Regions from separate parts of the Solibacillus sp. FSL R7-0682 genome, predicted to be linked through region 1. Evidence: a T-box and tRNA genes for the amino acid it is inferred to sense, from the RefSeq annotation. Region 1 holds a T-box; the other holds one or more tRNA genes.
What was found. The T-box of region 1 lies ahead of tyrS (tyrosine--tRNA ligase). A T-box ahead of a tRNA ligase gene usually reads a tRNA of that ligase, here a tRNA-Tyr.
Positions count from the first base shown of each region.

Region 1 (12,283 bases):
TTTAATAAATGCTGTGCAAAGTGGTAACCGACAACGATTTCGTTATCTGCCTTTGGGAAAGAGCCTTCTGCTAATTCATCATTAACAGCCGCATATTTTTTAAAGTTTGTCATCATAAGCTCTGTTTGAATGTCCCGATCATCTAATTGGGAATTTGCCTCAGCCGATACGCGTGTTATCGTACGCACATTTTGTACATGCTCTAGTTGCTCTATTTTAGTAATATCTTCATCCGTTAATTGTTGTCCATTCATAAGCTCTATACTTGTTACATTTTCATTCGTTAAAATATCATTCAACACCGTTTTATGTAACCCATATCCAATCGATGCTAAAATAATTAAAAATGCACAGCCCATCGTCGCTGCAAGAATCGTCATCGAAACGCGTAACTTATTTTTCTTTATATGCTGCTTGACGAAATCATATTGGTCCTTAAATAACATTGCTATTTGCCTCCATTTCTAGCTTGCCGTTTTGCATTCGATAAGTTCTGTTCGCAATGGAAGCAACTTCTTCATCGTGTGTAATAATCACAAAGGTTAAATTAAGTTCACGATTTAACTGTTGAATAAGCAGCAAAATATCTTGTTCGGTTTCTGTATCTAAACTTCCTGTTGGTTCATCTGCCAGTAAAATGGGGGCATTTGTAATAAGAGCTCGTGCAATACTTACACGCTGCTGTTGACCACCAGAAAGTTCTTTAGGATAATGATCTGCTACTGCTGTTAAGCCAACACGCTCTAATATATCGCGTACGCGCTTAGATCGTGCTTTTTGATTCATTCCTTGAAGTTTAAGTGGTAGCTCCACATTTTCAAATGTCGTTAAACTCGGCATGAGTTGGAAATTTTGAAAAATGAACCCGAAGTTTTTAAGGCGAAATGCCGCGCTTTCGACTTCAGTCATCCCTACCATTTGTTTGCCATTAACTAGGATTGATCCTTTCTTCGCCTTCATAAAACCGGCTAACAATTGCAGTAATGTTGATTTACCTGAACCACTTTTACCAACAATCGATACAATTTCACCCGCTTCAACTTGTAAGCTTATACCTTGTAATACTGGTACTTCATTTTCCTGTCCCTTTCTTCCTATCGTAAATGCATGTTGTAAATTTTCAATTTGTATCATCATACCGCTCCCTTTCATACATTCAGTGTACAGGTGGAATCTTAATAAACAGTTAGTGAAAATATGAAGAATTTCTTAAGAAATTTGATAGAAATTAGCTAACATGGTTGCGTTGTCCCAAATTTGTTATAATGTCTAGAATTCAAAGCTTAGAACTATTTTTAAGGGAGGTTTAATGACTTGAACAAACAAACTGAAATATTTTTTGCATTTTTTCGCCCTAGCATTGTCGGTTTTGGTGGCGGACCAGCTACGATCCCACTTGTCCATAAGGAAGTTGTCGAAACATATGGCTTTATGACAGACGAGGAATTTACAGATATACTGGCAATTGGCAACACATTACCCGGTCCGATCATTACAAAAATGGCTGGTTACATTGGCTATCGTGTAGGTGGGATGCTTGGCTTAATCAATGCCGTTTTAGCAACAATTTTACCAAGTGCAATTATGCTAGTTTTGTTATTAACCTTATTAAATGAATATAAGGATTTGCCGTTTATTATCGGCATGACAAATGGTGTTGTACCTATTGTAGGTGTGATGATGGCCGTATTAACGTGGAATTATTTTAGTAAATCACAAAAATCGTTAGGTTGGAAATTAAGTGGACTTATTTTAGGAATATCATTTATTACGATTATCTTATTAAATATACATCCTGGAATTGTAGTCATTGCGTTGCTACTTTTCGCATTGCTTTTACCGGTTAAAAGGAGTCATGAAACATGATCTATATACATATATTTTTAGCTTTCTTTATACCGAATATGATTGGCTACGGTGGTGGACCGGCAACCATTCCGTTAATTGAACACGAGGTCGTTAATAAGTATCATTGGATGACTACCGCTGAATTTAGTGACACATTTGCAATTGGTAATGCACTACCTGGACCAATTGCTACAAAAATTGCTGCTTATGTTGGCTTTGAGCAAGGCGGTTTACTTGGTGCTGCAATCGCTCTTTTTGCAACCGTTGCACCATCGCTGTCATTAATGATGATTTTACTCGGCATTCTGTATCGCAATCGTCATTCTCCACGAGTAAAACGTTTGTCCACATTTGTTTTACCTGCTGTTGTTATTTTAATGGCAGATTTAACGTTCGATTTCTTCAAGACATCCGTCAATTTAATCGAGTGGCTACCAACGATTTTAATTGCCATAGCAAGCTTTATTGCAATGGAAAAATTTAAAGTACACCCCGCGCTCGTTATTTTCTTCGGGTTATGTATCGGTGGAATATTTTTAAGTGGGGTTTAATGAAATCACACTTCATTTAGGCAAAAATGAAAGGATAGATGAACAGGACAATAAACCTGTGTCATCTATCCTATTTTTACAACATATAGCTTCTTCAAATCTAATTGAATTTTATATTTTTCTTTAACGAGTTTTCTACTAAAGCATACAGTAACCCTGCCATACTAAAAAATATAATTGAACTAATCATACTTAAATTATATTCTTCTACAAAAAGCCAATCATATATTCGTTTAAAAGTAAATGCCCCTATTACTCCACCAAAAAAAGTAAAGATCACCATTTTAGAAAATAATGATTCTACAACCATACATACGACGATTGTTAAAGGTAAAAATGAAATAGGAAATAAAATAAAAGCGAAAGAAGACAAAATGAACAAATATCCCACATATTCTGATTTCCTGATTTTATCTCCTTGGAATACTTCTAATCCGAATGCTGCAAAGGAAAACAACAATATAAAGGGTATCCACATGAACAAACTATGGTAAAAAGTTTTCATAATTAATTACCTTAATTTTTTACGCATGCGCTGAAACGTGTAATAATTCCCATAATGCTGAATGCCAGCTGCCTGTTGAATAGCCTGTTTTGAAGCAATTTCAAAGCCCTCGATATCTTTTTGCATATACGCTTTATGTGCTGCAATACTAAAATTCATCCACTCTTTTTCATAAGATTTTGTTGGAATGGCATCATAGTTTCCTTCTAAAATAGTAATTAAATCATTTGTGTATTGCCCGACTTCCTTATGAAGCATCGGCTTTATGTACTGGCGCGCATCTTGAAAATCTCCACGTAATAGTGCATGAAGTGTTCCATAAATTGCTTGGTATTTTTCATTTTTATACTTTGCCAACACTTGATCAAGCGCTACCACTAGTTCTTCATCCGTTCCATCTCGTAGCAAGTACATATAAAGATAGACCGGATTTTTTTTGAATTTATCAACAATTTTCGTAAGTGCTTCCAAATTCTTCGAACGATAAAGGATATATATTGGGCTTAATAAATGTGGAACTCCCACCACTACTATTACTATATAGGCAATCCAAATGGGCCATCCTGTTATGGCTATTCCAATTCCTAGTACAAACCCCAATAAAATGAGGAAAATATAAAACTTCATTCTTTCAACTCGTTTCAATTATACTTTTGTTAAAACTTATCCGTTCCTTATTAAAAATTCATCATTTGTCGCATTGTTATAAATGAAACAACTGTTGGCGTTGCTAATGCAATGATTAATGAAAGGACGGCAAATAGTTTAGTTTGCTTGATACGCTTAGAATCCCCGTCTTTTAATTGTTGGAAAAAACTTAATGTAAAATACAAACATAATGCATAAAAAATAATCGGTATGAAACTCACTAATGGTATAAATAAATATGAATTTTCTTGCACTACTAACTCTCCTAATCTTTTAATTCATTTGTTATAGCTGTGTTTTGTACGAATTGCTGAAATTCTTGTTGTTGTTCAATGAACGGATTGTGGTTCGATTGTTCAAAGATTGTTAACCTAGCCGATGGAATATGCTTTGCAATCTCTATACTATATTCGATCGGACATTGTGCGTCATGTCGTCCTCCAAATACAAACACTGGTACAGTAATAAACTTTAGTTGATCACGTAAATCAAAGCTTTTCACCGCAACTTTTCTAAAATAATCGAGCGCACGCCCAATCGTTTTTCCACCATTTGGTATAGTCAGTGCATATTTTAGCTTCTCCTCACTTGTAAAGGACATGAGTGCCCATTCGAATGAAAGTTCGCTCCGTTCTTTTTGAGGTGTTTCAGGGTTATTTAAACTTTCCATAATTCCCATAATTCGGTTAAAGTTCTTATTTTCCGCACAGTAAATACTGTCTGGATGGCTCGCATATTGCTTACTTGCTGCACTACAGCCACAAATAACCTTTGTTAGTGAGCTTTGCGCCTCCACCGCATATTGTAGAGCCAGCATTCCACCCGTTGAATGTCCAGCAAATGCCCATTTTTCCATGTTTAACGCTTCTCGAATCGCCTCTAAATCGAGGATGACTTCCTGAAGAGAAAGCTGCTCATCCGATTCAATGACCGGAGAATTTCCAGCCCCACGAACATTAATTAAATAGACTGTATATTGTGCTGTAAACGGGTTGGCAAACCAATTTCCACGATCGTCGAAACTCGTGTAAAAATGGGTAATCGCAAGCGGTTCCCCATGTCCACTTACAAAATACTCAAATACGCCCCTCGATGTTGCAATCATTTTTTGTTGCCACATACAAAATCCCCCTATGGTGTGTATTAAAAAAGCTCGCCTTTTCTAATATTATACAGATATTTTATTCTTTTGAAATAATAAAAGGGTCTCATTTCATTTTCTCTAACAACATTTAATTTGAACAAATTTAACAAAGCGTTTTTTTCCAATTTGTAAAACGTCTCCGTCCTTTACAATTTGATCTAAAGAATCCAGATTTAATTTGTCGCCATTAAGAGACACTCCGTTTTGCTTCACGAGGCGTAAAAATTCACTTTTACTTAATACAATACCAGTAGATACAAGCTGTGACAGCATATTCTTCACAATCATTTGATCATTTTCTATAAATAATGTGGGCATATTATCAGGAATTTTCTTTTCTTGAAACACAGTAACAAAATATTTTTCAGCAGCTTTTACGTTTTGTTGACCGTGATATAACTGGGTAATGATTCTAGCAAGTTCGAGTTTAATATCTCGTGGGTTTTGTCCATTTTCCAATCTCATTTTCCATTCCTTTAAAGCCGTTGGATGCTCATCTGTAGCAAGTTCAAATTACTTCATAATTAGGTTGTCCGGTACTTCCATCACTTTTTTAAACATTACTTCTGGAGCATCCAGTATACCAATGTAATTTCCGAGACTTTTACTCATTTTTTCAATACCATCTAATCCCTCAAGAATGGGCATAAAAATAGCAATTTGCTTTTCTAAGCCTACATGCTTTTGTAATGTACGTCCCATTAAAATATTGAAGGTTTGGTCTGTTCCGCCAAGCTCAATATCTGCCCGAAGCTCAACTGAATCATATGCCTGCATTAACGGGTAGAAAAATTCATGAATTCCAATAGGAACTTGTTTTTGAAAACGTTTTTGAAAGTCATCTCTTTCTAAAATACGGGCAACGGACGTCGTGGCAGCAAGCTTGATTACTTCCTCAAAGGTTAATTTGGAAAGCCATTCACTATTAAAACGTACCGTAGTTTTGTTTTCATCTAATATTTTAAAAATTTGTTCGCAATAGGTTTTCGCATTTGCCTTTACAATGTCATCGCTTAGCGCCTTTCTTCCTTTTACCTTACCTGTTGGATCTCCGATACGCCCCGTAAAATCTCCAATAATAATAACGACTTCATGGCCTAAATCTTGCATTTGCTTCATTTTGCGTAAAACTACGGCATGACCAAGATGAATGTCAGGAGCAGATGGGTCTAAACCAAGCTTGATTTTTAAAGGCTTTTGTTGTGCATAGGATTTTTGAAGCTTTTGCAATAATTCTTCGACATCAACAATACAATCTACGCCCTTTTTAATTATTTCTAATTGTTCATTTGGATGTAAAAACATTTTCACCACTCCAATTTCGTTAAGTTTTATCCATCTAAAACTACTGCAAATAAAAAACGCCCGTTAGGCTAATGCCTAAAGGACGTGATTATACGTGTTACCACCTTTTTTTGAGAAATGCTCACACAATTCTCCTTTGTAAGTACGATCGCAAGCGATGATACTCCTGCAATGATTACGGTCGCAACCCCGTCGTAGCCTACTTACTGTTTCGGTACGCAGCTCCAAGATGTATTCACATAAATTTCCAGCGCGCCTCTCAATAACCGGCTACTCTCTGTACGTTCCATTTATGTTACTCGTTCTTTTCATCGCCTTTATCTTCTTAACAACTTTTATTTAACAATAATTAAGATTACAAATTATAATAACAAACAAAATTTAATTGTCAATATTTTCTTATTGAAATTCACTTAGCTACATCCATTTTTAATCGAACACTGCCATATTGATTGCGGGAGTCAAAAATTAAATGAATGAGGCTATCATAAAACGGGATAAATTCGCCCGTCTTAATCATGTTTAAAATTTCCTCCTTACTTGCCCATTTCACCTTTTGTACTTCCTCATATTGGAGGGTCAAATCATTTAAATCCATATCCAAGTCAATCAAATAATAATCATCAAAGCCATTTGTAAAATTGATGGTAAAGTTTGGTCTAATCTCATTAAAGTCATATGTAATTCCTAGCTCTTCTTGTAATTCTCTTGAAATGGCGGATTGGCTCGTATCGCCCATTGTTGCACTTCCTCCGCAACTAATATCCCATAAATTAGACCAGCCTTTTTTGAAGGGTTGTCTTTGCTGTATGAGCATTTCCCCTTGTGAATTAAATAGGCAAACATGGACAACTAGATGATATTCCCCTGGGCTCAATAGTTCGTCTCGTTGTATTGTTTTCCCTATTTTATTTCGATTGATATCATAAAGATCCCAAAGCTCCATTTTTGACCTCCTCTATCCTGTTTAGCCTTTCCAATAAGTGACGATCTACTTCATCGATATCTCGGATGTTTTTAGTTAAATCCCAAAGCTTAATCGCGGATGTTTCGTCATTTTCTAGAAAGGACTGTAGCTGAACGATTTCTGTAAAATAAATTGGATTATATTTAACACAGCCATTCAGATTATTTTTCACTTTCATCAATCCAACAAAATTCATATCATTGACAACTTGTCCTGTTTCCTCATAAAGCTCTCGAATCGCACATTCCTTCGCTGTTTCATTTCCATCTCTCTGACCCGCCGGTATTTCCCATTGTTTTCTCCATGTGTTGTAGCACAAAAGATATTTACCCGAACATTTTACGACGGCAAAGGAACCAGCAATCGGTTGATATAGTTTAGTTTCATGCTCCTTCATGCGAAGAAAAGCTAACAATTTCTGATTATTGATGTTACTAGCATTCAATTTCAACCACCTCAAATTTCTTTTGCAATTCCAATCATACCTTTATTTAACAGTAAATAAAATCCAATTATTTTTATTTACATATTTTTCGATTTATTGTACGATTCGTTTAATTAAAATGGAGGAATATTAGTTAACCTATTTATCCATTCGATTGGAGGTTTTTTCTTGAGTTATATCATGAATTTACGAAAGAAGATTGGCACCGAGCCTCTTATTATGGTTGGCGCATGTGTATTAATCTTCAATGAACACAATGAATTACTCATGCAATTAAGAAATGACAATAACTGCTGGGGCTTAGCTGGAGGAGCTATGGATCTTGGAGAAAGCTTAGAGGAAGTCGCACAAAGAGAAATGCTTGAAGAAACCGGCTTAAAAGCAATACACCTGGAATACTTCAAAACCTTTTCTGGAAAAGACTTTTACTATCGATATCCTCATGGTGATGAAGTTTATAATGTAGTAACCGCATTTATATGTAAAAAATATGATGGGTTATTAAAGTATAACTTTACTGAATCGAAGAGCATAAAGTTTTTTAATTTAGCCCATTTACCATTAAACATAAGTCCCCCAGATAAGCTCGTTATAGAGGAGTATTTTCGGACTATTGTGGTGGATTATCTTTAAAAATAAACTATGGAGATATATTAATTGTACGCGAGGCTGAGATGCAGGATGGTACGGCACATTGGTATTTACCAAATGAAAAAACCGTAACATCTAGTGAATCACTTGTCTCTGCGGCAGTAGATTATTGTGAGAAAAAAGGCTATTCCTATGTCGTTGGGCGTGTGCTTTCTACAAGTGCTATGCTCCTTGAGACAAGTGAAATGGTGAATGATTGGGCAAGTAATGGACATATCGGTGTAGATATGGAAACTGGCACTACGTTAGCCGTGCCAAAAAATTCAATAAAAAGGCTATCGGTTTATTAAATATATCGGATCACTTAGTTCATGGAGATACACTTTATTCGTATACAAAAGAACGGGAATGCATTGAGGCTGAAACAGATGCGAAAATTCGGGATTTAGCACTTTATTTGGCTTCTCTTTTGTTTTTAAATAATGGTACTTTATAATATGAAAACTACAAAGTGCAAAAAAACATGACTAGTTAAAGTTTTAATCACTTAGAACTTCAACTAGCCACTTATTTTATGGCGTTACAAGCTGATGGTTCTTGCTCTGCAGCTCGATTCTATATTGTCCAAACGTTTTTTTTCTTTCATCCGATGTTAAATCTCCCGCGCGTTGATAGCCAAATGTAAAAATACCGTTTGAATTAATTTCCCAATTATAGGCGTTACCTAATGTGTCAAAGCCATAATAATATCCAGGCTTCCCTAAATAATCGGAGAACCACTGTCCATTATTAAATGTTGCATATTTTAAATTGCTTGTTTCATGAGCATTAAGTATTCCACGCTCATACCTCGTTAAGTAATAGACATTATTTAAATATGTTTTTACCGCTTTGATTGGTGCTTTTTCAATCGCTACCCTTGTAATCTCTTCATCCACACGGTATAAAATAAATTCCTTCGTTGTGTTATAGGCATAATTCAAATAAAAATGGCTCATATCGGTCTTAAACCATATATCCCCTAATTGAACTCTATTTTTATCCTCAAACATTTCTTTATAATTAAAAGGTTCAAAGGTGTAGAAATCATTACTAATTAATGAGTGGCCATTTTCATTAATGACAATTATAAAACGGTCACTATAGACAATGGATTTTCCTTTGTATAGAAATTTAAAAACACGCATAAGATTTAGGTTTTCGATTGCTGTGGCATCAATATCTCTAATTATGATTAAACTATACGGTTGAATCTTTTCATTTTTTAAATAGATTATCTTTTTATTAAATGCCTCGCCAATATACCTTAAAGGAATGTACGTTGCATTGTTGTAAATACTTGCTGCCCCATCCATTTTGCTTAATTTACCATTTATCGAAATACTCTTCTCTCCTATTTTTAACGAAATGGTTTGATTAGCGTATTTAATGGTAATATACTGACTTTTTGAATTAAAATCTACCTTTGCCCCAAATCCTTCCGAAATAAAACGAAGGGGTACTAATGTTCTTCCATCTTTGACAATCGGCTGAACGGCTGACACCTTTTGCCCATTAATAAATGCCGTGGAGCTTTCAGGAGAAAGAATTATACTATTTTTTAAGTCATGTTCAGTTACATCCTCATATATGTCATAAAGATTTTCCGCGTGTGCCGTGTAACTAAAAGCTAGGAACAATATAAAAGTGAATAATGTTAGGTTTTTTTTCACTTTCATTCTACACCTCACAATAATAAATAAGTTATTTTAATGAAAAATATACCATAAATCCAATTATTAACAATATATACTTTTTCATTCTCGCTCACTTGCATTATCTTTCATCTGTAAAATTCAAATGAAGTTTAAATTTTTATTAAAATAGTAAATCTTCGTTAAAAACTATATTATTAAACTAAATTAATATTTTCACTTCATGTCAAATTTCAGAGGGGAAATTATGAGAAAGATTACGTTATCAAATGGTAAGACGGCTGAAGTTGAATGTTTAAGCTGTGCATTGACAAGTGGGTTGATTGAGCCAGAAGGTGGCGTGATACTAGAATCCTCGTATTTTCATGCCCACCAAGATGTTGCTTATCCGATTAAAGGATTAATCATATTAGCTTCAAAACGTCATATAAAATGTTTGGATGAATTAACGGAGGAAGAGCTCTTGGATTATACTCATTTATTATCCAAAATCCGAAAAGCACAACGAGAGATTTTAGGTATTGATTATGTTTATTACTTTTACAACGAAGATACTACTCACCATTTCCATACTTGGCTAGTTCCCCGATATGAATGGATGTATGAATTCGGCCGATCTGTTGAATCAGTTAGACCCGTACTTCTTCATGCTAGAAATAATATGAATAATTCTTTAAATAGACAAGAGGTATTGTCTGCATTAAACCTTTTAAAAATGAGACTAAATCATTGATCATTTGTTTAACACTCAATAATTATTTTAAATGCGAAAATTTTATGCCTATCCATTACGTGTTCCTCTTCTTATTTCTTAATAATTTAGTTATGAATGTAAACCTTTATCTGTTAAAATTAGGAAAACCATCCAGGCAATTTATTCATAAGATTTTCCATAAGAAAATTATGTTACTCGGATGTTTTCTATCCCCTGCAACATGATTAGAGTATATCTATGCACTACCTCATTGACTAAGAAGAAATTGGAGGAATAAATGAATATTGAAACTGAAAAGCTAATTTATGTTTTAAACGAAATGTTCAAGAAGAATATCATCTCTACAGACTACCAGAGTATACCGTTACAGGGCGGAACTGTGGGAAATGTGTATCTAGTTTCGGGAATTGCCGAAACCGCGGATGGTGAAAAATTACCTTACCGTATCGTACTGAAAATCCAACACAAATGGGAGCGTTATGGCGATCCAGATTCATGGCGCCGGGAATATGATCTCTATTCCTCTAACTTGGGGGCGACTTTCTCGCAAGCCCTTCGTTGGCCGATATGTTATCACGCCGAGTTCAATGTCGAAGAGAATGAATACCATCTGTGGCTAGAATATATTGATGGCGTGACAGGTTTAGATTTGACCAGTGACATGTATGAAAAGGCAGCGTTGGAGTTAGGGCGCTATCAAGGTATGCTTTATGCGGAACAACCCACTGTGCTGCAGAAACTGACGAACCTTAGCCATCCGGATTTTATGAAAAATTCGTATTTACGTTATCGGTCGTGGCCACTTGTCTACGATTATATACGATCGGAAGACTGTAAATTGCCCTTGCACGTGCGGCAAATGCTCATTAACATCGATGAACAAGCAGACAAAATATTCGCCCGTATTGAAAAATTGCCCCTCGTGCTATGTCACCGGGACTGCTGGATAACTAATCTTATTTATGCTGACGAGAAATTCGCACTTATCGATTGGGATACTAGTGGATGGGGCTACCTGGGCGAGGATCTAGCAAGCCTGATTGCGGATGAAGCGGATATTGATAACATGGTCGAACATTACGAGCGATGTATCCCTGCGTATTACAAAGGCTTTTCGGAGTATGCAGATATATCTGGGCTCACCGATCATTGTGTCTACGAGATAATCCTACTTAGATTCGGCTACAGGCTTGTCGAAGCGTATCTCCACACTGAGGCTGAAGACGAGAAGATAAAATATGTCCATACTCTCCAAAAAATTTATGAAATGAAAACCGTCACTCTTATTGTTTAATAAAAATACTGACTATCACATAAACCTATTTATAACAGCACCGTATCGGAAAGTATTTTCTACGGTGCTGTTATAACAAATTCTGTTTACTATAGTAATGGCAGTTCCCCTGCTACATCTTGATCCGTAATGCTATACATAAAAGGCATTACACGTTTATCAAATGTTCGAGTTTCTACACCTTATAAACGATCAATCCAGCATTTTAGGCGACTATGAAAGTTGTTGACGTGCTGATTGTACATTGGAATAGTTGTGAAAAACCCGCCACGTATTGTTCGGCTATGCTTATTCATTGTGATATCAAAACTTTTCTTTAAAAATTGGACTTAGCTCACTCCATACATCAAAGCTATTGCCATCTATATCAAAGAAGACAAAATTCTTTCCTGCATGCCCGCGGTTTTCAATCTCACCTACTTGCATCCCTTTTGCAATAAAATTGCTATGCAACGTTTCTAATGCTTCAATTCCGTTCACCTCAAATGTTAACGAAAAACGTTCTACACCATAACGATCTGTGAAATTTGCACTTTGATTTTCCGCTGCTTGAACGAGGAATATGCTTTGATTCGC
Region 1 is NZ_JBBOUI010000001.1:2,036,703-2,048,985, reverse strand. Features, by position in the region: gene MKZ17_RS10490 (ABC transporter permease) at 1-446, opposite strand, end outside; gene MKZ17_RS10485 (ABC transporter ATP-binding protein) at 436-1,134, opposite strand; gene MKZ17_RS10480 (chromate transporter) at 1,315-1,866, shown strand; gene MKZ17_RS10475 (chromate transporter) at 1,863-2,399, shown strand; gene MKZ17_RS10470 (hypothetical protein) at 2,911-3,531, opposite strand; gene MKZ17_RS10465 (hypothetical protein) at 3,582-3,806, opposite strand; gene MKZ17_RS10460 (alpha/beta fold hydrolase) at 3,818-4,672, opposite strand; partial or broken gene tyrS (tyrosine--tRNA ligase) at 4,775-6,001, opposite strand; T-box leader at 6,077-6,322, opposite strand; gene MKZ17_RS10445 (NUDIX hydrolase) at 6,411-6,947, opposite strand; gene MKZ17_RS10440 (NUDIX hydrolase) at 6,925-7,413, opposite strand; gene MKZ17_RS10435 (NUDIX hydrolase) at 7,582-8,046, shown strand; gene MKZ17_RS10430 (phosphorylase family protein) at 8,049-8,354, shown strand; gene MKZ17_RS10425 (copper amine oxidase N-terminal domain-containing protein) at 8,577-9,722, opposite strand; gene MKZ17_RS10420 (HIT family protein) at 9,946-10,431, shown strand; gene MKZ17_RS10415 (aminoglycoside phosphotransferase family protein) at 10,691-11,707, shown strand; gene MKZ17_RS10410 (VOC family protein) at 12,011-12,283, opposite strand, start outside.

Region 2 (12,283 bases), 1.9 Mb from region 1:
TTTCCCATTACGCAAGTAAGTAAGACCCCTGAAAGACGATCAGGTAGATAGGTTCGAGGTGGAAGTGCGGTGACGTATGGAGCTGACGAATACTAATCGGTCGAGGACTTAACCACATTTTATTGCATAATTCAATGAAACGTTTATCCAGTTTTGAAAGAACAAACTTTCATAGTGAAGTGATGATGGCAAAGAGGTCACACCCGTTCCCATACCGAACACGGAAGTTAAGCTCTTTAGCGCCGATGGTAGTTGGGGGCTTCCCCCTGCGAGAGTAGGACGTCGCTTCGCTCAAAAAGTCGCTGCTGATTTTATCAGTAGTGGCTTTTTTATTTTGTACAAAAAATATTAGTTATCCTCCTCTTTGCCTTTTCTTTTATACTTCATCTATAAATTATTTAAAATAGTAGTCATCAATAACTCATTTAAAATTCATATATACTTTTAATGGCGTTTCAATTCATTTTCAATGATAATAAGCAAGATGGGAGGAATGTGAAATGACTATACCCTTTTTAACCGTTGCTGATGTAAGATTAATTGAAAAACAAGTTAACAAAATTTTGTCTGCTTATATGACCTCAAAAGATCCTCATATAATTAATACTGTTCGAGGGCTCGCTACAGCAGAACTTCGTGAAAATTTAACAGTAGTGGATGAAACAATCCTGTCCGAAGTTGAAACTATTTCAGAAACTATAGGAGCAGAACTCTTTATTAATAGCTTAAAAGCCTACACAGTTCCATTTAAAGCAATCTCGGAAAAGGAACTACAAAAGTTATTTCGAAAAGAGAAAAAGCTAAGACTACCTAATTTAGAGAGAGTAAATTGGTATGGCATTAGCTATTTATCTTGGCTTGATGTAAGTACGCATCGCCAATATATCGTAATAGAGAAAGAAGATGAATATATTGGCTTAAGAGGTGTGGTAAAGCTTCAAAAGCCTATTAAGGGTGTTTGTGCGATTTGTAATCAGCATAGTGATGTTCATTTGTTTACGGCTACTGTAAAGGGGCAGGCAGATGCTTATACATCATATAGTAATTATATTTGTGATAATGTCGAAAGTTGTAATTCCAATGTGAGCAATTACACTAAGCTTGAGGCGTTTGTTGCACGTAATATCATATAGTATTTTAGATCATGGTATAGACTACCTTGATCTTTTTTATTTATAACATACTTGAAACTTTTTCCTATTACTTCCGTAAAAATGGTAAAGCTATATTGGAAGGAAGGGAATTATGAAAAGAATTATTTGCTTAGCAAGTATGTCACTATTATTAACTGCATGTGGAGAAAATGAATCAAAAGAGGAGCAATCGAACTCGTCTACAGAATTAGTGAAGGAGGAGGGAGAGATGGAAGTGTCAAACGTGATGCTCGGTAAGTGGCAAGGAATGATCGACATTCCTCAGGCGCCTTTAGAAATTATATTAACGCTAGGGAAAGATAAAGGAAGCATGTCAGTACCTGTACAAGGTTTAACTGATTTTCCATTTGAATCGATAAAATATGATGATACAAGTGTAGCCATTCAAATTGATTTAGCAGGTGCCCTTATAAAAATTGACGGGGAATTGGTTGGAGATCAAATTATTGGAACGTTTACGCAAAACGGACAGTCGTTTCCGCTAAAATTAAAGATCTATAAAGAGCAGCCATTATCCTATGACTCCCTAGCCATTCCTGTAAAGGGTGGAGATTTAAAGGTAGCGCTTCAAATGCCAGAACAACCTACTGGTGAAATTGTTATTATCCATGCTGGTTCAGGACCAACAAATAAAGATGGCAATACATTAGGTGGTGGCTCGAATAATAGTTTAAAGATGATTGCAGAAGAATTAGCAGAACAGGGTATTGCTTCAATTCGATTTGATAAACGGGGGATTGGTGAGAATAGAGCGTTACTAACTAAGGAAGAAAATCTAGTATTGGAAGCTTATGTAGAAGATGTAGAATCCATTATTGACTATGTGAAAGAAGATGACCGTTTTAATAAAATACATTTAATAGGGCATAGCGAAGGGGCACTAATTATGACCTTAGTTGCGCATAAAGTAGACATAGCTTCTTTAACACTCTTAGCAGGAGCCGGAAGAGCAGCAGATATTATTTTAAATGAGCAATTAACATCAAACTTACCACCGAATTTGTTGACAGAGGCAAAAGCTACTTTAGAAAAGTTAAAGGCAGGAGAAAAGGTTACGAACGTATCAGCTGAATTACAATCTCTATTTAGGCCATCTGTACAACCGTATTTGATCTCGTGGTTAAAATACGCACCTCAAAATGAGTTAAGCAAAGTTAAGGTACCTGTTCTAATCATACAAGGGGAAAATGATATCCAAGTGACAAAAGAAGATGGGCAAGCACTAAAAGCAGCAAAGCCTGATGCGACGGTTTATTATTTTGAAAAAATGAATCACGTATTAAAAGATGTTTCTGTTGACCGAGAAGAAAATGTAGCGAGCTACTCAAATCCGTCACTTCCATTAGCAAGTGGATTAATAGAAAAAATAGTTCAATTTATTAAGTAAAATAAGAAAAATGCTGGATTCAAAGCGAGAATTCAGCTTTATTTTTTGGGGGATCTCCCTAGATATTAGTAGTACAGCAAAAAAATTCTCGTTTAAGCAAAAAATTCGAAAAATATCGAAAAATACTCTAATAATTATAAAAAACCTCTTGTATAAATTTCTTTCGTTGTTATAATAATAAATGTATTCAAAAGAATGTTGAAGTACATACATAATATAGTAACGTTCCGAAGTAGCTCAGTGGTAGAGCAACCGGCTGTTAACCGGTTGGTCGTAGGTTCGAGTCCTACCTTCGGAGCCATTTTTTTGCTTATTTTTAGAAAAAATTCAAGTTTAAATAGAAAATAAATATTTTAAAAAAAGTTTCAAAAAAAGAGTTGCGCTAACAGAGAAAAGATGATATTATAAATCTTGTCTTAAAGAGGACAAAGATTATTACGAATGGCCCGTTGGTCAAGTGGTTAAGACACCGCCCTTTCACGGCGGTAACACGGGTTCGAATCCCGTACGGGTCACCATTTAAGGCTTCATAAAAAAATAAAAATAACACTTGTTACGTATGGAGGATTAGCTCAGCTGGGAGAGCACCTGCCTTACAAGCAGGGGGTCGGCGGTTCGAGCCCGTCATCCTCCACCATTATTTTAACAGTGTTGTACTTATGTCGGAGGGGTAGCGAAGTGGCTAAACGCGGCGGACTGTAAATCCGCTCCTTAGGGTTCGGCGGTTCGAATCCGTCCCCCTCCACCATCTAATTAAATGATTGGGGTATAGCCAAGCGGTAAGGCAACGGATTTTGATTCCGTCATGCCTAGGTTCGAATCCTAGTACCCCAGCCATTTTTTTTATTTTTTATGAGCCATTAGCTCAGTTGGTAGAGCATCTGACTTTTAATCAGAGGGTCGAAGGTTCGAGTCCTTCATGGCTCACTTTTCATTTATAATTATAATATGAAGTGTACTTAAATATAAAAATCCAATCCTTTACTTAAAATACTTAGTAAAGGATTTTTTGCGTTCAAAAAGGGAAATGATAACCTTGTCTCGAATTTGATGTAAGAGTAATAGTGGAGATGAGAAAAGGGAAGTATGAGACTTATTTGAGCACAATTGGGAGATGACAATCATGGAGAAAAAAGAAGTTTCAATTATTGGCGTACCATGTGATTATGGTCAACAACGGCGTGGAGTCGATATGGGTCCAAGCGCAATTCGATATGCGGGGTTACAACATCGTTTAGTTATGCTTGGGTACGATGTCGAGGATGAAGGCAATATTCAAGTAGTAGACCGAGATGTTTTAAGTGAAGTGGATGAAAAGCTTTTAAACCTAGATGAGGTAGTTAAGGTTAACACAGCATTAGCTGAGAAAGTGCGAGACGTACTTGAAATGAATAGATTTCCTTTAGTGCTTGGTGGCGACCATAGTATTGCAATTGGGACGTTAGCAGGCCTTTCTATGAAATATGAGAATATGGGCATTATTTGGTTTGATGCTCATGCAGATCTAAATACACCCGAAACAACTCCTTCTGGAAATATCCATGGTATGCCGCTTGCAACAAGCTTAGGTCTTGGTCATGAAAGATTGACGTCAATTTTACATGGTGCACCAAAAATTAAACAGGAGAACATTGTTATTATTGGGGGTCGCTCAATTGATGAGGGTGAACGTCTTCTTATTAAAGAGCGCGGCATTAAAGTGTATACAATGCATGAAATTGATCGTTTAGGAATGACCTATGTAATGGAAGAAACAATAAAATATTTTAAAGAGCGTAAAATTGATGGGCTTCACTTATCATTGGATTTAGATGCTTTAGATCCATTGTATACACCGGGTGTAGGGACGCCAGTAGCAGGTGGGATTACGTACAGGGAAAGCCACTTAGCAATGGAAATGATACAAGAGTCAGGCCTCCTTACATCGACAGAATTTGTAGAGGTAAATCCAATCTTAGATGAGCGCAATAAAACAGCAGATGTTGCGGTCGCGTTGATTGGTTCGTTATTTGGGGAAACTTTAGTGTGAAAATTGAAAAATATCCCATTCTTTACCGAGAAATTTGTTATAATAAATAACGGATTTTGCGGTGGTTGAAATGTAGCCTTTTTTTCAAAAAAGTTTTACGTTAAAAGTGAAACCTTTTGGCAACCTAACCGTAAATATAGAACAGCTAAAAAGGTGGAGAGAAAAGACAATGGATGCGTTAGTGAATAAAAGAATAAAGCAAGTGCTTAAAGGTGATCAAAACGCATATGCCGATATTGTTAACCTCTACCAGCACAAGCTGTATCAAGTATGTTACCGGATGCTTGGTAACAAACAAGAAGCGGAGGATATTGCACAGGAAGCTTTTATACGTGCTTATATTAACTTACATTCTTACGACCAAAAAAGGAAATTTTCTACATGGCTTTACCGAATCGCAACGAATCTTTGTATTGACCGTATACGAAAGAAGAAGCCAGATTATTATTTAGATGCTGAGGTCGCCGGTACGGATGGTCTTGATATGTACTCACAAATTGCTGCAGACGAACAACTTCCTGAGGAAGCCGTTGAGCAAATGGAGCTTCAAGATCGTATCCAATATGAAATCAGCCGCTTACCAGACAAATATCGTTCGGTAATCGTTTTAAAATATATTGAAGAAATGTCGCTTCAAGAAATTAGTGAAATTTTAGATATGCCACTAGGGACGGTAAAAACGCGTATCCACCGTGGACGAGAAGCTTTACGAAAGCAGTTAAATAATTTATAGGAGGACGATACGCATGAAAACGTGTGCATCAGAATTCGTCAATTATATGCACGAATATTTAGATGGTGATATTAGTCGTGAGCATGAGCAACAGCTGAAGCTTCACTTACAAACATGCCCTGATTGCCAACAACATATGCATGAATTAAGTGACACGGTTGCGTTTATCAAGAGTGCAGCGCATATTACTGCCCCTCCTGGCTTTGAGGAACAAGTAATAGGTCGTTTACCGAAACGCAAAAGTTCTGTCGGCATAAAACGTTGGTTCCGCCAGCATCCAGTGTTAGTGGCAGCAGCTGTATTTTGCTTATTCATGAGTGCTACATTGCTAGGTAACTACTCAAATGACAATCAATTCTCTGTTACAAAGCAACCTAATTTAGTTGTAGATGGCCAAACCGTAACGGTGCCAGCAGGTGAAGTTGTAAAAGGAGATATCGTCGTAAAAAATGGGGATATTGTCATTGAAGGTGAAGTTGATGGGAATGTAACTGTGATTAACGGCAATTACATGGCATCGACAGCAGTTGTGACAGGGCAAGTGGAAGAAATTGACGAAGTGTTTGAATGGCTATGGTACAACATTAAAAGTGGATTTAATGATTTTGTTGGGTTATTTGAATAATGTTGAAACTTTTTACTAAAAAATGACGTTCTATAAAAGAAAGCAAAGTCTACTCGTTTGAGTAGACTTTTTTCTTTGAGAAAGTTAATCTACTGCCAAATTGTGCTATACTAAAGGCAGTATGGATTAGCTATTAAAAGTGGGGGATGCCACGTGCAAATAATTGAGCAATTTACAGATATCACAGCAATCGAAGTGATATTGAAATTATTAGACGTACTGCTCGTGTGGTACGTAATTTATAAAGCATTAACCCTGATCAAAGGAACAAAAGCAGTACAGTTATTAAATGGTCTATTTGTTATTGTTTTAGCAAAATTGGCTACCTATGTGTTAGGGTTAGACACGTTAGATTGGTTATTACAAGAAGTCATCGATTGGGGTTTCTTAGCCATCATCATTATCTTCCAGCCAGAAATACGTAGGGCACTTGAGCAAATTGGACGAGGGAAAATTTTTCAGCGGACAAATAATCAGCAAGATGATGAGCAAAATCGTTTAATTGAAGCGATGAAAAAATCTGTTAGTTACATGGCAAAACGTCGCATTGGTGCGTTAATTTCCATTGAAAGAGAAACAGGTCTGAATGAATATGTAGAAACGGGTATTAAAATGGATGCTCAAATTTCTTCAGAACTGATGATTAATATTTTTATTCCAAATACGCCACTCCATGATGGTGCGGTCATTATTCAAAAAAATCAAGTTGCAGCTGCAGCATGTTATTTACCACTTTCAGAAAGTGCGTTTATTTCAAAGGAGCTAGGGACACGTCACCGAGCAGCACTTGGCTTGAGTGAAGTGACTGATGCTATAACAGTTGTTGTTTCTGAGGAAACAGGTGCCATAAGTATTACGGCAAATGGCAACTTGCACCGCAATATTTCTATACAGGAATTTGAAGAGCTACTACGTAAAATGTGGTTTGGCCCTGAGCAAGATTCTAACTTAGCATCTAAGTGGACTTGGGGAGGGAAGAAGAATGGATAAGTTATTCGATAGCCCGTGGATGCTACGTATAGCATCACTTTTATTAGCAGGATTATTATTCTTTTATATTCAAACAGAAGCCAATCGTCAAAATGAAAATGGTACATCAAATGAGACAGATGTTATTACAAATGTCCCATTAGAAGTGTATTATGATGACGAGAATTTATTCGTCACTGGTGTACCAGAAACAGTTGATGTGAAAATTTCTGGACCGACGCCAATTGTATTAAAAACAAAGCTTGAAAAGGATTTTAAAGTTTTTGTTGATTTAAACTCATTGTTAATTGGCGAACATAGCGTTACAATACAGCAAGAAAACTTTTCTGAAAAACTAGAAGTGGCAATTGAACCACGAACAATCAATATTGAAATAGAAGAGAAAATAACAGAAGAGTTTCGTGTTGAGCCAGAGATGAACAATCGCCTTGTGGCAGAGGATCACTTCGTAAAGGGTATGAAAGCTGAGCCTGGCCGTGTATCCATTACAGGAGCAAAAAGTGTCATTGATAGCATAAGCTATGTAAAAGCCACTGTTACAGGTGAAAAGGGATTAAACAAATCATTTGAGCAAGAAACTACTGTAAAAGTTTTAGATAGAGATTTAAATAAGCTTGATGTACGAATTAATCCTGAAAAAATAAAAGTACAAGTAGAGATTAATGAATATAGTCGAGAGCTCCCGCTTACAATTAAAGAAATAGGGGAAGCTAATGAAGGTGTAACAATTGAAAAGTTAACAGTGGAGCCTTCAAAAATCGCTGTTTTTGGTACAAAGGCATCATTAGATGTTCTAGATCATGTAGAAGTAGAAGTGGATCTAGCTAAAATTACAGAATCAGGTTCATATGAGTTTGAGGTAGCAATGCCTACTGGCGCAACAAAATTATCAAAAAATAAAATTATGATTCATGCAACCGTAATTAGTGAGCAAGTCAATATAGAGGAGTCAACGGATAGCCAAGTTGATGCAGATACGAATGTAGACGAAGCAGAGGGAAACAACTGAATTACAGCAATGTATGAACGAGCATCCGCTTGATGAGGCGGATAATTTAAACAAACGTATGAAATGTCAAGCGTTGAAGGAGAGAAAAAGTAATGGGTAAATATTTCGGAACAGATGGCGTCCGTGGTGTCGCTAATAGTGAGCTAACACCAGAGTTCGCGTTTAAACTAGGTCGTATTGGCGGCTACGTGTTAACGAAGGATGCAAAAGATCGCCCGAAAGTATTAATTGGACGTGATACACGTATTTCTGGGGAAATGTTAGAGGGCGCATTAGTTGCGGGTCTACTTTCAATCGGTGCAGAAGTAATGCGATTAGGGGTCATCAGTACACCAGGTGTCGCATACTTATCGCGCGTGATGAATGCAGAAGCGGGTGTCATGATTTCAGCATCACACAATCCTGTCGCAGATAACGGCATTAAATTTTTCGGCCCAGACGGCTTTAAATTAACAGACGCACAAGAAGCAGAAATTGAAAGCTTAATTGATGCAGAAGAAGATACATTACCGCGTCCAGTAGGCGCTGCCATTGGATCAGTTACAGACTACTTCGAAGGTGGTCAAAAATATATTTCATACTTAAAACAAACAGTTGATGAAGACTTTATCGGTCTACATGTCGCATTAGATTGTGCGCACGGTGCAACATCGGCTTTAGCAACTCATTTATTTGCAGATTTAGAAGCTGATATTTCAACGATGGGCGCTTCACCAGATGGTTTAAATATTAATGAGGGTGTTGGTTCTACACATCCTGAAAAGCTTGCAGCATTTGTCGTAGAGCGTGGTGCACATATCGGCCTTGCGTTCGATGGTGACGGGGACCGTTTAATCGCAGTAGACGAAGAAGGAAAAATCGTTGATGGTGACCAAATTATGTTCATTATTGGGAAGTACTTAAATGCAAAAGGTCGTTTAAATAAAAATACAGTTGTTTCAACAGTTATGAGTAACATGGGCTTCTACAAGGCGTTAGAAGAAAATGAAATGACAAGTGTTCAAACAGCCGTTGGAGACCGTTATGTTGTAGAAGAAATGCGTGCTAACAACTACAATGTAGGTGGCGAACAATCGGGGCACATCGTATTTTTAGATTACAATACAACAGGTGATGGTTTACTTACAGGGATTCAGCTCGTTGCCATTATGAAAGCGACTGACAAAAAATTATCTGAGCTAGCAGCGGAAATGACAATCTTCCCACAACGTTTAGTAAACGTTCGTGTGACAGACAAGCATGCAGTAACTCAAAATGAAAAAGTGGCTGCTGTCATCACAGAGGTAGAGACAGAAATGGCTGGAAATGGTCGTGTATTAGTCCGCCCATCTGGCACGGAGCCTTTAGTACGTGTAATGGTCGAAGCAGCTACAGAAGAAGCTTGTGAAAACTATGTAAACCGTATTGCCGATGTAGTACGCGCGGAAATGGGATTAGCTGAATAATAAAAAAACACTAGAGCGCTAGAAACAAATTGATTTGTTTCTAGCGCTTTTTTCATAGATGCGATGAAGCAAAATTGAACGTTTAAAATGCTTGTTGAAAGGGAATTCATCTAAATGTACCTTAAATACAAAGGAGTGTTTTACATTGGCAAAGATTGCAACATTGATTACAGATAAGTTTGAAGATGTGGAATTCACAAGTCCAAAAGAGGCACTAGAGGCTGCAGGCCATATACTTGTGACGATTGACAAAGAAGGGAATAAGTCAGTGAAAGGTAAGCGCGGTGAATCAACGGTACAAATTGATAAAGGCGTAGCAGATGTAAATCCTGCAGACTTTGATGCGTTGTTTATCCCAGGTGGATTTTCACCGGATTTACTGCGCGATGATGACCGTGTTGTCGCATTTACAAAGCATTTCATGGATGAAATGAAGCCAGTATTTGCTATCTGTCATGGGCCACAATTGTTAATAACAGCAAAATCATTAGAAGGTCGCGATACAACAGGATACAAATCAATTAAAGTTGATTTAGAATATGCGGGTGCAACCTATCATGATGAAGAGGTTTTCGTCTGTCAAAAGCAGCTTGTCACGAGCCGAACACCGGATGATTTACCAGCATTCAACCGAGAAATTGTGAAGCTTTTAGAAGAAAAGGGTCTTTAAAAATACAAGATTTGTTTGAGAAAATGCCTCGCTTAAATGATTGAAGCGAGGTATTTTTGCTGAATTGCCCCCATCATGGACCTTTATTTGACGAATGAAATATACTTAATGTATGATGAAAATACTTGTGAGATTAATAGCTTGCAAGTGCGCTAAAAGGAGTGAATAATTGCGCAAAAAAAATCGGAAAAACAATAATAGCGCCTGAGCTAAGGAAATAGAGCGGACCATGTAATCCTTAGTTGACGAGGTGGAGGTTTATCGAAATTTCGGCGGGTACCTCCCGACCGCATATGCCCGGTTGTAATTTCGTTTTAAAACAGTAGAGCAATCTGCTGCACAAGAAGACGAAAAGGCATAATACAAAAAAATTATCGTATGCTACATCCTCTCTTACAAAAAAGCGCCAACAGTAGTGATGCATTTACTAAACAGAGTAACTCATCACCATTCGTTGAGTGCTTGAAGCGAATGGGCAAAAGGGCAGAGTGTAGTCTGTTTTCTTATTGCAAAAAACATTCAGGATGTAGCCGATTGATTCGGAGGAAACGAAATTATGTGTGGGATTGTAGGATATAACGGCGTATTAGACGCGAAGGAAATTTTATTAAAAGGCTTAGAGAAATTAGAGTACCGTGGTTATGACTCAGCTGGTATTGCTGTTCATAACGAAGAAGGTATTACTATCTTCAAAGAAAAAGGTCGTATTGCGGATTTACGTAAGGCAGTAGACGAAGATGTAGAAGCAAATGTAGGGATTGGTCATACACGCTGGGCAACACACGGTGTACCAAACCGCTTAAACGCACATCCACATACGAGTGCTTCAGGTCGTTACACATTAGTACACAATGGGGTAATCGAAAACTATCACTTATTACAAAAAGCGTATTTAAAAGGCATCCAAATGCAGTCAGATACGGATACAGAAGTAATCGTTCAGCTAGTGGACTTATTTGCAAAAGAAGGCTTATCAACAGTTGAAGCATTCCGTAAAACGTTATCATTATTACATGGTTCTTATGCGTTAGCACTATTAGATAACGAAGACGTAGAAACAATTTACGTAGCGAAAAACAAATCTCCATTGTTAGTTGGGGTAGGCGATACGTTCAACGTAGTTGCATCTGATGCTATGGCAATGCTACAAGTAACAGATCAATTTGTCGAGTTACACGATAAAGAGGTAGTAATCGTAAAGAAAGACAAAGTAGAAATTTCAACATTAGATGGTCGCCCAGTAGAGCGCGCACCATTCAAAGCGGAATTAGATGCTTCTGATATTGAAAAGGGCACATACCCACACTACATGTTAAAAGAAATGGATGAACAGCCAACAGTTATCCGAAAAATTATTCAAGCTTATGAGCAAGGCGATGATGTCTCAATCGACGCAGATATTTTAGAGGCCATTGCTGAGGCAGATCGTTTATATATTATTGCAGCAGGTACGAGTTACCATGCAGGTTTAATCGGTAAGCAATATTTTGAAAAAATTGCAGGTATTCCAGTAGAAGTACACATTTCAAGTGAGTTCGGCTACAACATGCCATTATTATCGAAAAAACCATTATTTATTTTCATTTCTCAATCAGGAGAAACGGCAGATAGCCGCCAAGTATTAGTAAAAATTAAAGAGCTTGGCTACAAAGCACTAACAGTAACAAACGTACAAGGTTCTACACTTTCTCGTGAAGCGGACTACACATTATTATTACATGCGGGTCCAGAAATTGCAGTTGCTTCTACAAAAGCATATGTAGCGCAAGTAGCAGTTTTAGCAGTAGCAGCTTATGCAGTTGCGAAGAAAACAGGTGTAGCAATTGACTTTGATTTAAAACAAGAGCTTGCGATTGTGGCAAACGGCATTCAAACAATCATTGATTCAAAAGAAACAATGGAGCAAATCGCAGAAGACTTCTTAAAAATTGCACGTAATGCATTCTTCATTGGCCGTAACGTAGACTTCTACGTATCATTAGAGGGCGCATTAAAGCTAAAAGAGATCTCTTATATTCAAGCAGAAGGTTTTGCTGGTGGGGAGTTAAAGCACGGTACAATTGCGTTAATCGAAGAAGGCACACCAGTATTCGCATTAGCAACGCAAAAAGATGTGGCATTAAACATTCGTGGTAATGTGAAGGAAGTCGTAGCGCGCGGCGCGAACGCTTGCATCATTGCAATGGAAGGCTTAGAAGAGGAAGGCGACACATTAATTATCCCTTCTGTTCACGAGCTATT
Region 2 is NZ_JBBOUI010000001.1:108,751-121,033, forward strand. Features, by position in the region: rRNA gene MKZ17_RS00565 (23S ribosomal RNA) at 1-116, shown strand, start outside; rRNA gene rrf (5S ribosomal RNA) at 176-291, shown strand; gene MKZ17_RS00575 (FusB/FusC family EF-G-binding protein) at 501-1,133, shown strand; gene MKZ17_RS00580 (alpha/beta hydrolase) at 1,246-2,541, shown strand; tRNA gene MKZ17_RS00585 (tRNA-Asn) at 2,768-2,842, shown strand; tRNA gene MKZ17_RS00590 (tRNA-Glu) at 2,985-3,059, shown strand; tRNA gene MKZ17_RS00595 (tRNA-Val) at 3,103-3,178, shown strand; tRNA gene MKZ17_RS00600 (tRNA-Tyr) at 3,206-3,289, shown strand; tRNA gene MKZ17_RS00605 (tRNA-Gln) at 3,304-3,378, shown strand; tRNA gene MKZ17_RS00610 (tRNA-Lys) at 3,396-3,468, shown strand; gene rocF (arginase) at 3,665-4,570, shown strand; gene sigW (RNA polymerase sigma factor SigW) at 4,740-5,303, shown strand; gene MKZ17_RS00625 (zf-HC2 domain-containing protein) at 5,317-5,928, shown strand; gene cdaA (diadenylate cyclase CdaA) at 6,082-6,918, shown strand; gene MKZ17_RS00635 (CdaR family protein) at 6,911-7,927, shown strand; gene glmM (phosphoglucosamine mutase) at 8,020-9,372, shown strand; gene MKZ17_RS00645 (type 1 glutamine amidotransferase domain-containing protein) at 9,518-10,042, shown strand; gene glmS (glutamine--fructose-6-phosphate transaminase (isomerizing)) at 10,599-12,283, shown strand, end outside.
Region 2: it has a tRNA-Tyr gene. The T-box ahead of tyrS (tyrosine--tRNA ligase) is inferred to sense a tRNA for this amino acid. The anticodon was not compared.